Regions from separate parts of the Yersinia aldovae 670-83 genome, predicted to be linked through region 3. Evidence: predicted binding sites of a transcription regulator. Region 3 holds the regulator's gene; each other region holds the start of a gene.

Region 1 (6,769 bases), 2.1 Mb from region 3:
TTAACTCGAACGAAAATAAACCATTACAACCATTGAAGTCTCGTTTATAGAACTCATGACCTTTGCAATCGGGCAATGCCGGGTGGTAAACCGCCGCGACTTCAGGGCGTTGAGCGAGCCACTGGGCAATCTCGAGACTGCTTTTCTCATGCTGTTTCAGCCGGACGCCTAAAGTACGCAAGCCGCGGCTAGCAAGATAGGCGGTATCCGCATCAACCATTTGCCCCATCAGATAAGAGTCTTCCCGCAGTTGCTCCCAACAGCGGGCATTGGCAACCGCTATCCCCAGCATGGCATCGGAATGGCCAATAATATATTTCGTTCCTGATTGGATAGAGATATCGATATCAAAATCCAGCGCTTTAAACAGCACACCTGCCGCCCAGGTATTGTCCATCATGATAATCACTTCCGGCGCAACCCCACGGATAGCGTTCACTATTGCGGGAATATCTTGTATTTCCATCGTGATGGAGCTGGGAGATTCAAGAAATACCACGCGAGTTGCCGGCGTGATGAGGGAGGCTATCTCAGCCCCAATCATCGGATCAAAATAGGTGGTAGTGACATTCAGACGCGATAAAATTTTGTCGCAGAAACTCTGTGCTGGCTCATAAGCTGAACCGGTCATCAGCACATGGTCGCCTGCGGAGACAAACGATAAAATCGCATTGCTGATCGCGGCGGCTCCACAAGGATAGAGCACACAACCCGCGCCGCCTTCCAGCTCAGTCATTGCTTCTTGTAAGGAGAAGTGGGTCAGCGTGCCTCTGCGGCCATAAAATAGTTCACCTTTTCCGCGATTGATGGTGGCCTGTTTTTTCGCTTCAAGTGAGTCGAAAACGATCGATGATGCCCGTTGGATCACGCTATTCACCGAGCCTTGGGTGAATTTCTTACGTCTACCCGCAGTCACTAATGTAGTTTCCAGCTTTTCTGTGCTTTTTTTGTTTGCAGACATATAGCGTTGTCACCTTTTTATAAGCCTGGCCTATCGTTTATTAGCCAGATGCATTTTGGGATATATTCCTTACGTTAGCATGATGGTTGTTGTGTGGGGGCCGCTTTCATCATGAAAAAAACTAAAGAGGGTGACCCGCTGTTTTCCACCGGTTAGCGTTGGAGAAATTCTGTTTAAGCCGTGAAACGAGGAATATATTAAGGAATAAAAAATGAGTTATTCAGCTCAATCAATGACTTCTTATCCTCATATTTCATATGACTTCAGTTACACGGCGGAAGTTATTATCTATTCCATTAGGTTACACAATTGTTTCATCAGGAATAATTAGTCAATTTTCTTAAAAAATCAGCCCAAATACTAATGATAATTACTATCAATCCGCCATTTGTTTGATATGATCAGCAACTGATTTGGTCTTTAAATTGCAATACACATTAGGGTGGAGGCACAGCGTGAAAATAGCTGGCAAAGAAATTAAAGATAAATCATTCGCACAGAATCGGATGATAAAAGGTGCGATGGCACTGTTACTGGTGGCCGGTTTAATCGGTCAGGTACAGGCCGCACCGGGTAATAGCAACAGCATTGCTACCACAGTTGCCGCACCAACAGCGGCAACTTCAACACCATTACCTGCACCAGAGATTACATCAGTCGCGGCGACATCAGCCGAGGCAATCGCACCGGCAAGCCCGGCACCGATGATTCAACCTGTGCCACAAGGGTTGGCGATGGACTTATCTGTCTGGGGTATGTATCAGCACGCAGACGTTGTGGTTAAAGGGGTAATGATTGGTTTGGTGTTAGCATCCATCGTGACCTGGACCATTCTGTTCTCAAAAGGCACTGAATTGTTCCGTGCGCGCCGCCGTTTGCAGCAAGAATACGAAGTGATTGGTGCGGTTACCGATCTTGATACTGCATCAGAACGTGCTGAGGCGTTTACCGCAGATAGCATCAGCGGATTGCTACTGCGTGAAGCACAAAATGAGCGTCTGCTATCGGCAGAGTCTGACGACAATAATGGTATTAAAGAACGTACCGCGTTTCGTTTAGAACGTCGCGTGGCGGCAATTGGCCGGCAAATGGGCAAAGGTAATGGTTTCTTGGCTACGATCGGTGCTATCTCACCATTTGTCGGCTTGTTCGGTACGGTTTGGGGCATTATGAACAGCTTTATCGGTATTGCTCATTCACAAACGACCAATTTGGCTGTCGTCGCTCCGGGTATCGCTGAAGCTCTGCTGGCAACCGCATTAGGTTTGGTTGCGGCAATCCCAGCGGTCGTTATCTACAACATTTTTGCCCGCTTGATTGGCAGTTACCGTGCTCAAGTAGGGGATGTTGCGGCTCAGGTGTTACTGCTGTTGAGCCGTGATCTGGATTTGTGCAGCAGTGCAGAAGCAAAGTCATCAAAACATCCTCACCAATTGCGTGCGGGGTAATTTATGGCCATGCGGATGAATGACAACCTCGATGAAAGCGGTGAATTGCACGAAATTAATGTAACCCCCTTTATCGATGTGATGCTGGTGCTGTTGATTATCTTTATGGTGGCGGCACCATTAGCAACGGTAGATATTAAAGTCGATTTACCTGCATCCTCTGCGGTGCCACAACCACGGCCAGAGAAACCGGTATTTCTGACAGTTAAAGCTGATAACCAGTTGTTCGTCGGTGACCAGTCGGTGGATCGCGACTCACTGGCTGCTATGCTGGACAAGGCGACTCACTCTAATAAAGAAACCACCATCTTCTTCCAGGCAGATAAAGTGGTGGATTATGAGACACTGATGAGTGTGATGGATGCACTGCGTAAATCGGGTTATCTCAAGGTTGGATTAGTCGGAATGGAAGCGGGCGGTGCAAAATAGTCTGCAACAGGCGCGGTTGTGACAACCGCGCCTGACATTAATTTTTAGGGATATTGCGGCCCACCTCACTGGCTTCTATTGTCTCTAATGCTTGCCGTAGGTCAGCTTCCAGTTCATGGGCATTTTGCGCTTCATAATAATTCCTCTTACCGACGCAGTCTTCCCACTCAATCTCTTTAACGGTATACGCAATGCCAATAAATACCATTCTGATATTATTTTCCTTTATTCTTTCACACATGCCTTTTTCTATAAGTGTTTTGGTTATTTTCTCTTGAGTAAGGTCTGAAGAAATCTCCTGATCATTACCATCAGAGATAATAATCATTAGTTTATCTTTATTCTTACTGTCTTTTCTAAATATGTCATTCGCAACTAATATTCCTGAACTTATTAATGTCAACCCATTGACATCATGTTCTATATTTTCTTGAATATTATCATTTGTTATATCATCAGATCTTAAAGTGTAGGCATCAGAACCTTTTAAACAAAAAGAACTAGGTTTAATATCATCTATAGGTATGTTAATAAAGTTATAATTTGCAGTTATAGACTTAATAGTTGCATCATAATCAATATTGTTTTTTACCGCATCAGTTAATTCTTTCGCTGGGTTATAACTGTTTAAATCTCCCAGATAATAGCTAGGTGGCATGGGTATCTTAGGAACAAAAGGAAAGTGACAATATATTTTTCTATGTATACCTTTCCCGATCATTTCCTTCGTCCCCCATGAAAAAGGAACAAATCCAATAGTGTGAATATTATTATTTTTCAATATGGTATTATTTAAATCTTCAAATATTCTTCTTAATTCTTGTATTTTAGTTGTTTTTTTTTCATCACCAAAATTACCATCCATTGAGACGGAGTAATCCACGACAAAAACCACATCAGTTATTTCTCCAGGCGATGTGAATTTATTCTTTATGGCTACACCATTATCTGCCACGATTATTCTTCCATCAATATTAGTAATAAGTTCTTTGGTCAAGAATTTAGGTGTATAATTCAGGGTGGTTGCTGCCCGATATTCTATATGATTGGGGTGAGAAATGATATCAATCACCGGAGCAGAGAAGCTTTCAGATGGAAGGTAAGCTCTAGCATAAGCATTTACCAATGAAATATTCTTCTCAGTTTGAGTCTCATCTGGATTATTAGTGTTATTTTCTATTGTTAGTGCTAATGTTGCTTGCTCAATAGCATCTGAAAGCTTAGCTGCTTTTTGCAAATAATGTGAAATCTCAAAAGATAAGTATAATAGCCCAATAAAAAGTGGTAGAAATATAATAAATGGCCATAAAATGGCACCTGTTTCATCTTTTATAAATATTCCCACTGAATATTGTTTAAAACGAATAGCCTTATTCTTGAACATAAATTCCCTTTAATCATGGATTATCTAATCAGTATTCCTGACTGATGATCGTTCGATAGTTATAGCAGATGATGTCATCGTGGGAATTGTTCCTCCCAGGCGATACCACTCAGGTGCAGGTAAGCATAATGTCACCTGATATAGCGGCATCCAGCGGCCACGATTACTGTAGGGCGATAAATTGGCCATTTCACGTAATGATCTGGCTGGGTGACAGGTTCCGACGCTAAGTTCCAAGCTATGAGCATTATCGATAGTTTTATCCCCAGATGCAGCAGAACTTACTGGGTTAAAATGTAATGTTTCTATAGTTATCGCCAGATCTCTAGCAGATACACCTGAACCGGATAGCATGTGGTTCGCTAAACTTGCTAACTCATTAACGTTATTTTGTGTTAATAGAGTGCTGTTATCATATAATCTCTCTCGTTCCCGTACGATTCCAGCAATTGAATATGAAATACGATCTAATTTACCGACAGTTGACTGGTATTGTGTTATTGAAATCAATAATTTAATAAGTAGTGCAATAATTGAAACAACAAGTATAAACTCGATAATAATCTGACCGTTATTGTTCTTTATAAAAGTATTATAATTATTTTTCCTGTACAAAGATCACCTCACGCCGCAGTAAAGTATCAGTAAAAATAGAATTAAAAGGAAGAAATACAGGTTGGTAAGTATAATTCACTGTATAACGAGCCAATATTTCATTGTTGTATATTGTATTTATTCTATTAACGGATGCATTTGAATCGGAGTTAATTATTCCTGTGATACTGTTACTGAAATTAATATCGATAACGGCAGAGTTATTGTTTGTTATAAATGAACAAAACACCCCCTGTTGAGATATTAACTTTTCCTGGAATGCCTCTTGATAAGTTGTGTTATCATCTTTCTCTTTATTTTTAGCCGACTTGGCAGCTTCTGAAACGGCCAGATCCAGACTGGCAGAGATATATAGCAAACGTGCTATTTCCGCGCAAGATAGTAAGGTAAATAAGAATAAAATGATTACAATTGAAAACTCAATGTGAATAGCCCCTCTATTTGAACGAATAAAATATAATTTCACTCTACTCATCATAGTCCCTTGTTGGTAGTTTCTGCTGACTAAGATTATCTACCTGACTTAGTGCTAATATTAACTCATCTGGATCTTTTGCCATTTTTTCCGCAATAATAATCTTTTTAGCATACTGTTTATCACCTAATTGAATTAGCGAAAAAACCAGATTATGCAACATCAAAGGATTTCGCTTTCCCGCCAGATAGTCTGGCAATAGTATTCTTATAGCATCGCTATAGCGGTCATCAAACATTGCAGCAACAGCGAGATTATTCATTGCTATTTCATCGGGTATAAACAAGGCTCGTGACTTTTCAAAAGCTGTTTCAGAATTACTAATTTCACCACTATTAGCGAATACAATACCGATTAAATTATATGCTTCAGCATTATTTGGTGAGATAGCCAATAACTTATTAATAACTGCTGCTGCACCTATATTGTCATCTTTATTAATCAAGTTTTTCGCCTGCAATATATATATTGATTCATCGTCTTTGTGCGCGATTGGCTGCAAATAATACAAAGATGATTTAGTGTCACCCGTAAGATAGTAGGCGTTAGCCAGTTTTAGCCTAACGGCATCATCTTCTTTTTGCTTCAATTTATCCCGATATAAGGTAATTAAACCTGCATGATTATTCGCCTTTAGTAAAATACTTTCACGATAATAAAAATCCTTGTTACCAATTCTACTATTCCAAGAACAACCGCTGATAACGAAAATAAAAATTAAAACAGTAATATTTGCATTAAATTGTTTGTACATACTTAAGTAACTCCAAAACACTGGGTGATATAACCAACGCAACAAAAGGGATAAGAATAAAAACGAATAAGGGCAAAGTAAGCTTTGAAGATAATTTACTATTTTTTTCCTCTGTAACTAACAACTGCATTTCTCTCATATCTTGAGATAACTTAATCAGCTGATCATAAACGGTAGAACCGAAAATAATACTGTATTGAAGTGCACTACAGAACATTTTTATCTCTGTCTCCGTAGAGTATTGCTGAAACTCCTTAATTGCATTTTCTAAGCCATTGATTTCCGCTCTCTTGGTAATCTTTAACATTATTAGACTAAGATCAGCGTTGATTAATTTGAACTTTTTAGCTGTATAACTCAATGAACTGTCAATTGTCATCCCTGATTGAACACATGCAGCTGTAATGTCAATAAAAAAAGGTAGCGATTGCAGTAAGGTTCTTATTTTTTTACTTACAATATTTCTTATTATAACTCGAGGAAAGTATATAACTACTATTAGCATAATAAAACAAAAGTAAAGTAAGGTGACAGAATTAGTGGCTATAACATCTGTTGCTATTAATATGCATGAAATTGTGAAGAGTATCATAAATAATAGCATCCTGAGATAAGTGATATTATGAATCATATAAGGTAGTTTTATAAAACAAGATAAATCATTTTCTTTTTTTGTCTTTGTTTTTTTACTCTCATGACTATC
Region 2 (6,769 bases), 480 kb from region 3:
GCGTCCCTTTTGGATTGCTCAGTAAGCCGCACGTCATATCGTATTCACCCGGTTCCAAATTGGCGGTCATTTTCTGGGTAAAGCCCGGCGCGATATTCTCACGCTCCTCAACCACCATCACCCCTTTGAGGATTTCCCACTCCAGCCCCTTTTGGCTGGCATTGTGCACAATAAACTGGGTTTTACCGGCAGGAATAGACAACATCATTGGTTCACATTGTTTATCATTAACGGTAATTTTAACTTGTGGAATATCAGCCGCTTGTACGTTGATAGCCACAGCAGGCAGAGCCAACAACGCGGCGTGTAAGGCAGTGCGACGGAAGAACCGGTTAGACATGTGAAAATCCCTGAATTATTGGTTAGTTTTCTGCGCAACAGATGCGGTTGAGGCCGCCGTGGTGCGTGGTGGAAGGAAAAAGAAAATCAATGCCGGAATCAGATAGATAGAGTAAACCGCGACTTCACTGACTGTCGGCGCTTCCTGATAGCCAAACATGCCCTCAAGGAAGGTGCCAAGCAGTGAATGGGTGGAAAGTACCGCCGTCAGATTGAAAGCAATGTCTTGGAAATGGTTCCACAAACCTGCCTCATGGAAGGCTCTAATCGCCCCGGCAGCCAGACCCGCAGCGACAAACAAGATAAACAGACTGGTCCATTTAAAGAATTTAGCCAAGTGCAGCTTAATACCGCCCCAGTAGATGGCCATACCGACCAGAATGGCGCAGCTCAGCCCCAGTATTGCACCGATCGGTGCGCCAATTCCAACATCCTGCTGGAAAGCTGCCAGTAAGAAGAAAACTGACTCAAGCCCTTCACGGGCCACAGCAAAAAAGACCATTGCCACCAATGCCCAGCCCTGACCACGGCCAGAACTTAATGCATGGTCAATCGCCCCTTCCAGATGGACTTTGACTGACCTGGATACTTTGCGCATCCAGAAAACCATATAAGTTAAAATGCAAACTGCCACCATCGCAATAATACCTTCAAACAGCTCTTGCTGTTTCTGCGGAAACTCGCCGGTGGTTTCATTGATAAAAATGCCGATAGCCAGGCAAAGCACTGCGGCTGTCACGACACCAATCCATACAGCGCCCATCCATTGACCGCGTTGAGTACGTTTAAGGTAACTGGCGATCAGGCTAACAATCAGCGCGGCTTCCAGCCCTTCACGAAACATAATAAGAAATGGGACAAACATGCTGAACACCCCTGCGGTGGATATGGGTATAAATGTGTAATGATAGATAGCGTCGATTTACGTAAAGAAAAGTAAAACTAAAAACGATAGTGATTATCATTCTAAGCAAAAGAAATTCAAGAGGCGGAATAAGAATATTGTTAACCAAACTGTGGCAAGTTGTTTCTGCCCAGTTAAATAACAAGATAATTCATTGAGATAGGATTTACTGCAAAATCTATTTTCCCGCGAAAACAGCCATCGACAATAAACAATTTCAACTAAAAAATGGCCTCCTGCGTGACAGGAGGCCATGATTAGCGCGAGTACGTTTAATTAAGTAAACCCCGTCGCGGGATTATACCGTCTTGAATTCAGCTTCTGCTTGACGGAAACGTTCAGTAATTGTCTTGCTCGGCGTGCTGCCCATTAGGCTAACGACCACAATGGCAATACTGGCAAACAGGAAGCCTGGGATAATCTCGTACAAATCCAGCCACGCATACTGTTTCCAGACGATAACCGTGATAGCCCCAATCAACATCCCAGCCAGCGCACCGTTACGGGTCATGCGTGGCCACATTACTGAAATTAATACCACCGGGCCAAATGCAGCACCAAAGCCCGCCCATGCATAACTCACCAAGCCCAAGACCCGGTTGTTTGGGTCTGCCGCCAGCGCAATGGCAATCAACGCCACCAACAGCACCATCACACGCCCAACCCACACTAACTCTTTTTGGCTGGCTTTTTTACGCAGGAAAGCTTTGTACAAATCTTCCGTTAGTGCACTTGAGCACACCAGTAACTGGCAACTTAGAGTGCTCATGACCGCAGCCAAAATAGCTGAAAGCAAAATACCGGCGATCCACGGATTGAACAGTAATTTAGCTAATTCAATGAATACTCTCTCGCCATTTTGAGTGACATTTCCCGCCTGTTCTGGATGATTTTCAAAGTAAGCAATACCGAAGAAGCCCACCGCGATAGTCCCTGCCAGACAAAGAATCATCCAGGTCATACTGATGCGGCGCGCGCTACGGATAGTCCGGTGCGAGTCTGCCGCCATAAAGCGAGCCAGGATATGCGGTTGTCCAAAATAACCCAAGCCCCAGCCAAGCAGCGAGAGGATCGCAACCAGATTAAGCCCTTTAAACATATCGACATTTGCCGGGTTTTTAGCGGTAATCACCATCATCGAAGTATCGATGCCACCCACCGCCAAAATAACAATAATCGGCGTCAGGATCAGGGCAAAAATCATTAAAGTCGCCTGCACAGTATCCGTCCAACTGACTGCGAGGAAACCACCAATAAAGGTATAAGCAATCGTTGCCGCAGCACCCGCCCATAAGGCCGTGCCATAACTGAGGCCAAAAGTGCTTTCGAATAGACGCGCACCGGCGACAATCCCTGAAGCACAATAAATAGTAAAGAACACTAAAATGACCACCGCCGATATTACCCGCAGTAATTTACTCTTGTCTTCAAAACGGCTGGTAAAATAATCAGGCAGGGTCAAGGCATTATTATTGGCCTCGGTATGAACCCGTAGACGGCCAGCAACCAGTTTCCAGTTAAAATAAGCGCCAATGACCAGACCAATAGCTATCCAGCTTTCGGAAATACCGGAGAGGAAAATAGCGCCCGGTAACCCCATTAATAGCCAACCACTCATATCAGAAGCCCCGGCAGATAATGCGGTAACCACACTGCCTAAACTTCGTCCGCCCAAAATATAATCATCAAAGTTATTGGTTGCCCGGTAAGCCATTAGGCCAATTAATATCATGCCAAAAATGTAAATTAAAAAAGTCACCAACATTGGTGTATTCATCATCATGAAGCATCTCCATAGTGCGTATTATCGTTTTAATACATTTCGCTATTTTTAGTCGTTTTCGCTAAGGCGATTTTATGCCTACCTCTGGCTCCCCTGTCGGAACATGACACTGAATTACACCAGAGAAGAATAATTAGCAACAGGTGAACTATCCATAACAACTATTCGCAAGCGAATGGATATCTCGCGGTTGCTATCCTAGAGGACTCCTTTCACTTACCACAACAACTTCAACAAAAATTTTACAAAAAATTCACCCTATATCACATTACGCACCGTAAAAAGTTACACCTTCCATTACAAAATGAGTTGCACCTTAGGTTAATGCCTGACTCCACCTGCCATTGTTAGCAATAATACTTACTACACATAATATTCAGCCCCCGCCATGACCGAGTGAATTGTTAAAAACAAGACTGAATTCACACTTCACTCACATGACTTATTTAACACGGTTGCACAAAGTTGCAACATGACTAATATTGTCAGGATTGAAACGATAACTTCCCTTATTAAAATAAAGGAGCCGGACAGTATGGGCAGCACTACGATGGGTGTAAAACTTGACGAAGCGACACGCGATCGCATCAAGGGCGCAGCACAAAAAATTGACCGCACACCGCACTGGCTAATTAAGCAGGCTATTTTTAACTATTTGGAACGGCTGGAAACCAACAGTGAAATACCGGAACTTCCGCTAGTTAATAGCGCCGCTATCCAAGAAGCGGACGACATTATGCCGCAAACTGATGAAAGCACCCACCAGCCATTCCTTGATTTTGCAGAACAAGTTCTACCTCAGTCCGTTATCCGTGCTGCTATCACTGCGGCCTACCGCCGCCCGGAAACTGAAGCTATTCCAATGTTATTGGAACAAGCCCGGCTGCCAGAAGATGTGGCACTGGCAACCCATAAGTTGGCCTATTCCATTGCGGAGAAACTGCGTAATCAGAAAAGCGCTAATGGCCGTGCGGGCATGGTGCAAGGCTTGCTACAAGAATTCTCCCTTTCTTCACAGGAAGGCGTGGCTTTGATGTGTTTGGCCGAAGCACTATTGCGTATTCCAGATAAGCCAACCCGCGATGCGCTTATCCGCGATAAGATAAGCAACGGCAACTGGCACGCCCACCTGGGCCGCAGCCCGTCAATGTTTGTCAATGCTGCAACCTGGGGCTTGCTATTTACCGGTCATTTGGTGTCTACCCATAATGAAACCAAACTCTCCAGTTCACTGAACCGTATTATTGGTAAAGGTGGCGAGCCGCTGATCCGCAAAGGCGTGGATATGGCAATGCGTCTGATGGGGGAACAGTTTGTCACCGGTGAAACCATTGCTGAAGCGTTGGCTAATGCCCGAAAACTGGAAAATACTGGGTTCCGTTACTCATATGACATGCTGGGTGAAGCCGCATTGACGGAGGCCGATGCGCAGGCTTATCTGCTCTCCTACCAACAAGCTATTCATGCTATCGGCAAAGCCTCAAATGGCCGTGGTATCTATGAGGGGCCGGGTATCTCTATCAAGTTATCCGCCCTGCACCCGCGCTATAGCCGCGCGCAGTATGAACGGGTAATGGATGAGCTTTATCCACGTTTATTGTCACTGACCTTGCAAGCCCGTCAGTATGATATCGGTATTAATATTGATGCAGAAGAAGCTGATCGGCTGGAAATCTCCCTCGACTTGCTGGAAAAACTCTGCTTCGAGCCAAAGTTAGCGGGTTGGAATGGTATTGGCTTTGTTATTCAGGCTTACCAGAAACGCTGCCCATTCACCATTGATGCCGTGATTGATATGGCGCAGCGCAGCCGTCGCCGCCTAATGATTCGCCTGGTCAAAGGGGCATACTGGGATAGCGAAATCAAACGCGCCCAAGTCGATGGATTAGAAGGTTACCCGGTCTATACCCGCAAAGTGTATACCGATGTCTCTTATCTGGCCTGCGCGCGTAAATTACTGGCGGTACCTAACCTGATTTATCCGCAATTTGCCACCCACAATGCCCATACACTCTCGGCGATTTATCACCTTGCTGGCCACAATTACTATCCCGGCCAATATGAATTCCAGTGTCTGCATGGCATGGGTGAACCGCTCTACGAGCAGGTTGTGGGAAAAGTTGCCGATGGCAAGCTAAACCGCCCATGCCGTATTTACGCCCCAGTCGGTACTCACGAAACCTTGCTGGCGTATCTGGTGCGCCGTCTGCTTGAGAACGGTGCGAATACCTCGTTTGTAAACCGTATTGCCGATGCCACATTACCGCTTGATGAGCTGGTAGCTGATCCGGTGAGTGCTGTGGAGGCGATGGCGGCAAGTGAAGGCCAATTAGGGTTGCCCCACCCACGTATTCCCTTGCCTCGCGAGTTATATGGTAAAGAACGCGCTAACTCAAGCGGGCTTGATCTGGCCAACGAACACCGTTTGGCCTCACTCAGCAGCGCGCTGCTGACCAGCGCCAGTCAAATGTGGCGGGCCGAACCTCTTATCGATACCTATCTTGATAGCGGCGTAGAAAAACCCGTGATTAACCCCGCAGAACCTAGTGATATCGTCGGTTATGTCCGCGAGGCAACAGAGGCTGAAGTCAGCCGTGCATTAGATGCGGCCGCCAGCGCAGGTGCTATCTGGTTTGCCACACCACCGGTTGAACGTGCTGCCATATTGGTCCGCGCAGCCGAGCTGATGGAAAGCCAAATGCAAACGCTGATGGGTATTTTGGTACGTGAAGCCGGGAAAACCTTCAGTAATGCTATCGCAGAGGTGCGTGAAGCCGTTGATTTCCTAAATTATTATGCAGGAATAGTGCGCGATAACTTCGCCAATGATAGCCACCGCCCACTCGGCCCCGTAGTGTGTATCAGCCCGTGGAACTTCCCGCTGGCGATATTTACCGGTCAGGTTGCGGCAGCGCTGGCGGCCGGTAATAGTGTGTTGGCCAAACCCGCAGAGCAAACACCGCTGATTGCCGCGCAAGCCGTTCGTATTTTGCTGGAAGCGGGCATCCCAGCCGGTGTTCTACAACTGTTGCCAGGCCAGGGGGATACCGTCGGCGCAACTCTGGTTAATGATGTCCGTGTCCGCGGCGTGATGTTTACCGGTTCAACCGAAGTCGCCACTATTTTGCAACGTAGTATCGCAGGCCGACTCGATCCTCAAGGCCGCCCAACACCACTGATTGCCGAGACCGGTGGTCTGAATGCCATGATTGTTGACTCATCAGCATTAACGGAACAGGTGGTAACCGACGTTGTCGCGTCAGCGTTTGACAGCGCGGGTCAACGCTGCTCTGCTCTGCGTATTCTCTGTATTCAGGATGATGTGGCCGAACACACCCTGCAAATGTTACGTGGCGCAATGGCCGAATGCCGTATGGGCAATCCAGAGCGCTTATCTACCGATATCGGGCCGGTGATTGATGCCGATGCTAAAGCGGGTATTGAGCGCCATATCCAGGCGATGCGCGCCAAGGGGCGCAAAGTTTATCAGGCGGCCCGAGCCAATGGTTTGGATGAAAAAGAGTGGCAGCGCGGTACTTTCATCAAACCAACGTTAATTGAGCTGGACAGCTTTGATGAACTGCAAAAAGAGATCTTTGGCCCAGTGCTACATGTTGTACGTTTCCAACGCCAAAATCTTGAGGCTTTAATCGATCAAATCAACGCATCGGGTTATGGTTTGACCTTAGGTATTCACACCCGTATTGATGAAACTATCGCGCGTGTCACCGGAAAAGCCAAAG
Region 3 (6,769 bases):
CATTGTCATACTTTGAAAAGTTAGCTCTATTTTTGATTGATAATTCGCGTCGCGAAAAATAGTCTGTATTACAGCAACACATCAGCACGAGTTTGTTTTATTGAAAATTGTTTTGTCGAAAATTGTTTTTTTGAAAACTAATTGCTAACGGAAATTTCTTCCGGGCAAGAAATTTTACCTATTTAGGTTTTTTTTGAGGCGGCACCTGTGAGCTGTGGTGGACACAGAGGGCGCACTTTAAATGTGATGTCAAAGAGGATTTTTTTCTTATGGTTACGCACGATGTAAAACGTAAAACATTAGCGCTCGCCGTTGCGGGCGCATTGTTAGGAACGGGGTTCATGGCAGCCCCAGAAGCCAAGGCTGAAGGTTTTATTGATGATTCGTCGCTGACCGGCGGTATTTACTATTGGCAGCGTCAGCGTGACCGTAAGGATTTAACGCCGGGAAGTGCTGAGTATGGTAAATACGTTGCCAACCTACATCACTCCACATTTAACGCCAATCTGGACTTCTCGTCGGGTTATGCGGCAGACATCTTTGGTATCGATCTGGCTGCATTTGGCGCGGTTGAAATGAGCAACAGTGGCCCTGCTGCTCCGAACGAAATTGGTTTCAGTGATGCCAAAACCCGTTGGGACGAAAAGTGGACTGGCGATAAGAGCGGTGTCAGTGTTTATAAAGCGGCTGCCAAATTTAAGTTAGGCGATTTTTGGGCGCGTGGGGGTTATATCCAACCGACCGGCCAGACGTTGCTGGCTCCGCACTGGAGCTTTATGCCAGGGACCTATCGTGGTGCGGAAGGCGGCGCGAAATTTGATTTTGATACGGCGGGCGCACTGTCCATGTCTTACATGTGGACTGATGAATATAAAGCACCGTGGTATCAGAACATGTACAACTTCCGTCAGGCTGATGGTTTGACCGGTGTCAGTTACTTGCACTCAATCGGTGCTAAATACGACTTCAAAAACAAACTGGTGATGGAAGCGGCATTCGGTCAGGCTAAAGATTATATGGACCAATACTTTGCGAAAGCCTCTTATGCTTTCCCGGTTGCGGGCAATGATCTGCGGACTTCTTACCAATTCTACGGTGCTAAAGATAAAGTGGATGGCGGTGCCAGTAATATCAATGATGTTTATGACGGTTTGGCATGGTTGCAGGCACTGACACTGGGTTACACCACCGGGCCATTCGACCTGCGTCTGGAAGGAACCTGGGCTAAAGCCGACGGTAATCAAGGCTACTTCCTGCAACGTATGACTCCGGGCTATGCTTCATCTAATGGTCGCCTGGATGTTTGGTGGGATTCCCGTTCTGATTTTAACGCCAACGGCGAAAAAGCGCTGTTCGGTGGCGTGATGTATGACTTGAAAAACTGGAATCTGGCAGGGTGGGCGGTTGGAACCTCTTATGCTTATGGCTGGGATGCGAAACCAAGCACCAATCCGAAGTTTGACCAGAATACCCGTTTGAAAGAATCCGCATGGAACTTTGACGTCCTCTACACCCTGCAAGAAGGCCGTGCGAAAGGCACGCTGTTCAAACTGCACTATACCATGTACGACAACCACACCAATATCCCAAGCTATGGCGGTGGTTTCGGTAACGTATTCCAGGATGAAAAAGACGTTAAATTCATCGTGATTGCGCCATTTACCATCTTCTGATCCTGATAAACCCACCCTGGCAGTGATGCTGGGGATTATGGAGTGCCTGCCATGAAGAAAACGCTTTTTATTATTGCTGCGGTGTTGGGATTAAGTGCCTGTGCACCACAACAGCCTGTTCAGTCGGAAGATAGCAAACTCAAGCAAGCCTACAGCGCCTGTATGACAGCCAGCGAAGGTCAACCGGAAAGGCTGATCCCTTGCAAAGCGGTGCTGAATGTCTTGAAACAAGAAAAAGCACATCAAGCCTTTACTGACAAAGAAACGGTACGGGTATTGGATTACCAACGTTGCATTGATGCGGCTCATACTGGCAATGGCCAGGCTTATAACGAGCAATGTGGCAAGCTGTGGCAGGAAATTCGCAGCAATAACTCAGCCGCCAGCAGTACGAGTCTCAGTAATTAAACTATAAGTAATTAGGGCAATAGCCAATAACCATTACGGACGAGGTTAGTGATGAATAAATTTAGATTGAATGCATTGGCGGCGATAACCGCGACTTTTGGTTTGATGGGGTATGCACAAGCGGATGCCACCCATCAGCAGACTGTTGACCAGCTCAGTGCATTAAACGTTAACTATAAACTGTTAGATAACCGCGCTGCTGAAAATGGTGTGGATTGTGCCAAGCTGGGGGCTGATTGGGCATCTTGTAATAAGTTAGTTATTACTCTGACCAATACGGGAGATGAAATCAAAGGCCAGGATTGGGCTATTTACTTCCACAGCATCCGCCAAATCCTGACGGTAGATAACAGCCAGTTTAAAATTACTCACCTAACCGGTGACCTGCATAAGATTGAACCCACGGCCAAATTTACGGGTTTCCCTGCCAATCAGGCCGTTGAAATCCCCATCACCGGTGAGTACTGGCAGTTGTTTGACACTGATTTTATGCCTCGCTGGTACGCTACTTCTGGCGATGCCAAGCCAAAAATCCTGAAAAATACCGATACTGAAGATATTAGTGAATATCTGACACCGTTTACTGACTCGCAGTGGAAGCGCACCAAAGACGACAATAACGTGCTGATGACGCCAGAATCACGTTTCCTCAAAAATGAAACGGTAAAAACGTTATCGGCGGCTAACTTGCGTGGGCAAATTATCCCGACGCCAATGGACGTTAAGGTTTATCAACAAGATATCGATTTGAGTAACGGTGTGGCACTGGATCTGAGCGCGTTACCAAAACCGGCTGCCAAGGCGGTACAGCAGCGCTTTGAGTTACTCGGGCTGAAGATGAACGCGGCGGGTTACCCAATAAAAACAGGGGTTCAACCTACCGTTTTTAAAGGTGATTTAGCTGTTTCTGGTGCTTATGAGCTGAATATTGGCGAGCAAGGCACGCAGGTGATTGGTTTTGATCCAACCGGCGTATTCTATGGTCTGCAATCAATTCTCTCGCTGGTCCCAACTGACGGTACTAAGAACATTGCTACTCTTGAGGCGAAAGATGCGCCACGCTTTGAATACCGTGGTGTTTTCCTCGATGTGGGCCGTAACTTCAAAACCAAAGATGCAGTGCTGCGCCTGCTTGATCAGATGGCAGCTTATAAGCTGAACAAATTCCACTTCCATCTGAGTGATGATGAAGGCTGGCGTATTGAAATCCCAGGCTTGCCGGAACTGACGGATGTCGGTGGTAAGCGTTGCCATGACTTGACCGAAAATGCCTGTCTGTTGCCACAACTGGGTTCTGGCCCGGATAGCAATAATCTGGGCAGTGGTCATTTTACCCGTGACGATTATATTGAGATCTTGCAATACGCTAAGGCGCGCCAGATTGATGTCATTCCTGAGATTGATATGCCAGCACATGCCCGTGCAGCGGTGGTTTCGATGGAAGCGCGCTACAACAATCTGATGAAGCAGGGTAAGGAAAAAGAAGCCAACGAATTCCGCTTGGTTGACCCGACGGATGACTCTAATACTACCTCGGTGCAGTTCTATGAGCGCAAAAGCTATCTGAATCCATGTCTGGACTCGTCCAAACGCTTTGTCGATAAAGTGATTGGCGAAATGGCTCAGATGCATAAAGACGCGGGAATGCCGCTGACTACCTGGCACTTTGGCGGTGATGAAGCGAAAAACATTCGTCTGGGGGCGGGGTTCCAGGACAAAAGTGGCCCAATCGAACCAGGTAAGGGCATTATCGATAAGAGTATTGAAGATAAGCCGTGGGCCAAGTCTCAGGTCTGTCAGGACATGGTCAAGCAAGGCAAGATTCAGGATGTTGAGCACCTTTCCAGCTACTTCGCTATTGAAGTCAGCAAGATGGTCAATGCTCACGGTATCGAGAAGATGCAAGCCTGGCAGGATGGTTTGAAAGACGCGAAAGATGCCAAAGCGTTTGCGACCAAACGTGTTGGCGTCAACTTCTGGGATACCCTCTACTGGGGTGGGGCTGATTCTATCAATGATTGGGCCAATAAAGGCTATGAAGTTGTAGCTTCCAATCCGGATTATGTCTATTTCGATATGCCATATGAAGTTAATCCGAATGAACGCGGCTACTACTGGGCAACGCGCTTCACTGATGAGGCTAAGGTCTTTAGTTTCGCTCCCAATAACATGCCGCAAAACGCTGAAACCTCCGTGGATCGCGACGGCAATCACTTTAGCGCGAAGAGCGATAAAGCGTGGCCGGGTGTACAGGGTATCTCTGGTCAGTCATGGAATGAAACCGTCCGTACTGATGAGCAGATGGAATACATGATCTTCCCACGGGTGTTGCCATTGGCTGAGCGTGCCTGGCATCGCGCATCATGGGAGCAGACTTATCAAGCGGGTCGCGAGTATAAAGGTGGCGAAACGCACTGGGTGGATACTAAAGCATTGGACAGTGACTGGCAGCGTTTTGCCAATATCATGGGCCAGCGCGAACTGGCAAAACTGGATAAAGCGGGTGTGTCATATCGCTTGCCGGTTCCGGGAGCGCGGATTGTTACCGGGCTGTTGGAAGCCAATATCTCTCTGCCTGGCTTGATTATCGAGTATTCAACTGATGGTGGTAAGCAGTGGCAGAAGTATGATGTCAACGCGCAGCCTAAGGTCAGTGGTGAGGTGTTGATCCGCTCGACCAGCCCGGATGGCAAACGCAGTAGCCGCGTTGAACCGGTTAAAGTTTGATGCTTTATAAGTGCTGTGTCTGATGTACCTCCTGTTTGATTTATTTGTAGCTCAACGAATTGTCGATTAAATGAAGTTGAGTTGATAGCTTTCCCCCGGCGAGTCCGGGGTTTTTTTTGCGTTAAATTTATGCAGGTCGCAAGGTCTATACCCAAAGTCATTGCAGGTAGGCCGCCAGCGAATAACAAATTGGTTATAAACTATTTTGAACAGCACTTGCGCTGGTTCATAGGATGAATGAGAGTAACTAAGGGAGAAGGGTATAAATAAGAATGACCACCTGACTCCCCACCGAGCTAATCTCGGGTTACATGCGGGAAAGGCGGCCATATTGCGGGTTATATATTTCAGCAGTGCTTAAAAATCTTTATAAGTTAACGCGATAAAACAGCATTATCTTTTGTCGTGAGCTGACTCATTTTCACGGCAATCACCGGATTCACAGTGGCCGTACAGATACAGACTGTGATTGGTCAGTTTGATACCGTGTTGTTTAGCAATTTCACGTTGCAGCGATTCAATCGATTCATTGCTAAATTCGATCACTTTGCCGCAATCCAGACAGATAAGGTGATCATGGTGATGTTGTTGCGTCAGCTCAAAGACTGATTTGCCGCCTTCGAAGTTATGGCGGGTAACAATACCGGCATCATCAAACTGATTCAGCACACGGTAAACCGTTGCCAAACCAATCTCTTCTCCGATATCGATCAGCTTTTTATAAAGATCTTCCGCGCTGACGTGATGGCACGCTGGGTTTTGCAACACTTCCAGAATTTTGAGCCGGGGCAGTGTTACTTTAAGGCCTGCGTTTTTTAAGGCTTTGTTGTTGTCAGTCATGCGGATTCAGTCCTATTACTATCGATTCAAATTAAGGCTGTTCAGCCTATGACATCCGTGGCGCAATATTCTCAATTGCGTCTCATTATAGAACTGCTAGCCCCAAATGAAAACCGTGGTTGTTAACAAAGTTATAATTGCACACTTTGTAAGATTAATCATGCAGTGTGTTGAGGAATGGGGATAACACATCATTCAAGTGTACAGTGGCTACAAATAAAGTTACAAATTTGTAGCCGTTTATTTTCATTTTACACCGATGATGGTGCGGATTTGTGGGCCGCTTAACAGAGCAAATTTACCCGGCAGACATAGCCACACATGTTTGGTGGGCTATTCAGGGCGAAAGAGATTATTTTACGCGAAGCAAGCGTGCTTAAAAGAGGGCGGAAACGCCTGATTGTATATAAAAGATACCATCACAGCGTTTCCGATATACCAAATTAACCGACGATCTCGGCCAAATTCAGTTCTTCACTGATCTGTTTTACCCAAGCGTGAACACGTTCATTGGTCAACTCTGGCTGACGGTCTTCATCGATTGCCAGACCAATAAAGTGGTCGTCATCAGCCAGGCCTTTAGAGGCTTCAAAATGGTAGCCTGCGGTTGGCCAGTGACCGACGATAGCAGCACCACGCGGTTCGATGATATCGCGCACTGTCCCCATCGCATCACAGAAATACTCGGCGTAATCTTCCTGATCACCGCAACCGAACAATGCTACCAGCTTGCCGTTGAAATCGATCTCTTCCAGGGTTGGGAAGAAATCATCCCAGTCACACTGCGCTTCACCGTAATACCAGGTTGGAATACCGATCAGCAGAATATCGAAGCCTTCTAAATCTTCTTTACTGCTTTTGGCAATGTCATGAACCTCAGCAACCTCTTTGCCCAGTTGCTTTTGGATCATCTTGGCAATGTTTTCAGTATTGCCAGTATCGCTGCCAAAGAAAATGCCTACAGTTGCCATATAACTTAATACCTTTTAAATTCAAATAGTTATGCTGATTTTTGAGCGTTATGCCCAATAATATAGCACATTTCGATAGGGCAACATAATGCCAGAAAACAGCATCAGGCTGATATCAAGTTTATGCGATATTAAATTTTCGCGAGTCAC

The links. The regulator Fur, encoded in region 3, represses iron uptake genes when iron is present. The targets are predictions, from matches to a motif close to ATAATAATGAGAACNACTATCAA.
Positions count from the first base shown of each region.
Region 1: exbB (tol-pal system-associated acyl-CoA thioesterase) is a predicted target of Fur. The motif match lies at 1,319-1,341, and genes of this name have one in related genera.
Region 2: efeU (iron uptake transporter permease EfeU) is a predicted target of Fur. The motif match lies at 1,288-1,310, and genes of this name have one in related genera.

Region 1 is NZ_CP009781.1:2,073,871-2,080,639, reverse strand. It holds gene metC (cystathionine beta-lyase) at 1-961, opposite strand, end outside; gene exbB (tol-pal system-associated acyl-CoA thioesterase) at 1,417-2,409, shown strand; gene exbD (TonB system transport protein ExbD) at 2,413-2,838, shown strand; gene AT01_RS09490 (TadE/TadG family type IV pilus assembly protein) at 2,876-4,222, opposite strand; gene tadF (tight adherence pilus pseudopilin TadF) at 4,247-4,837, opposite strand; gene AT01_RS09480 (TadE/TadG family type IV pilus assembly protein) at 4,821-5,312, opposite strand; gene AT01_RS09475 (tetratricopeptide repeat protein) at 5,305-6,066, opposite strand; gene AT01_RS09470 (type II secretion system F family protein) at 6,050-6,769, opposite strand, start outside.
Region 2 is NZ_CP009781.1:134,948-141,716, reverse strand. It holds gene efeO (iron uptake system protein EfeO) at 1-340, opposite strand, end outside; gene efeU (iron uptake transporter permease EfeU) at 356-1,204, opposite strand; gene putP (sodium/proline symporter PutP) at 1,542-3,026, opposite strand; gene putA (trifunctional transcriptional regulator/proline dehydrogenase/L-glutamate gamma-semialdehyde dehydrogenase) at 3,562-6,769, shown strand, end outside.
Region 3 is NZ_CP009781.1:4,129,578-4,136,346, forward strand. It holds gene chiP (chitoporin ChiP) at 270-1,673, shown strand; gene chiQ (ChiQ/YbfN family lipoprotein) at 1,725-2,081, shown strand; gene AT01_RS18585 (beta-N-acetylhexosaminidase) at 2,133-4,808, shown strand; gene fur (ferric iron uptake transcriptional regulator) at 5,202-5,648, opposite strand; gene fldA (flavodoxin FldA) at 6,092-6,619, opposite strand.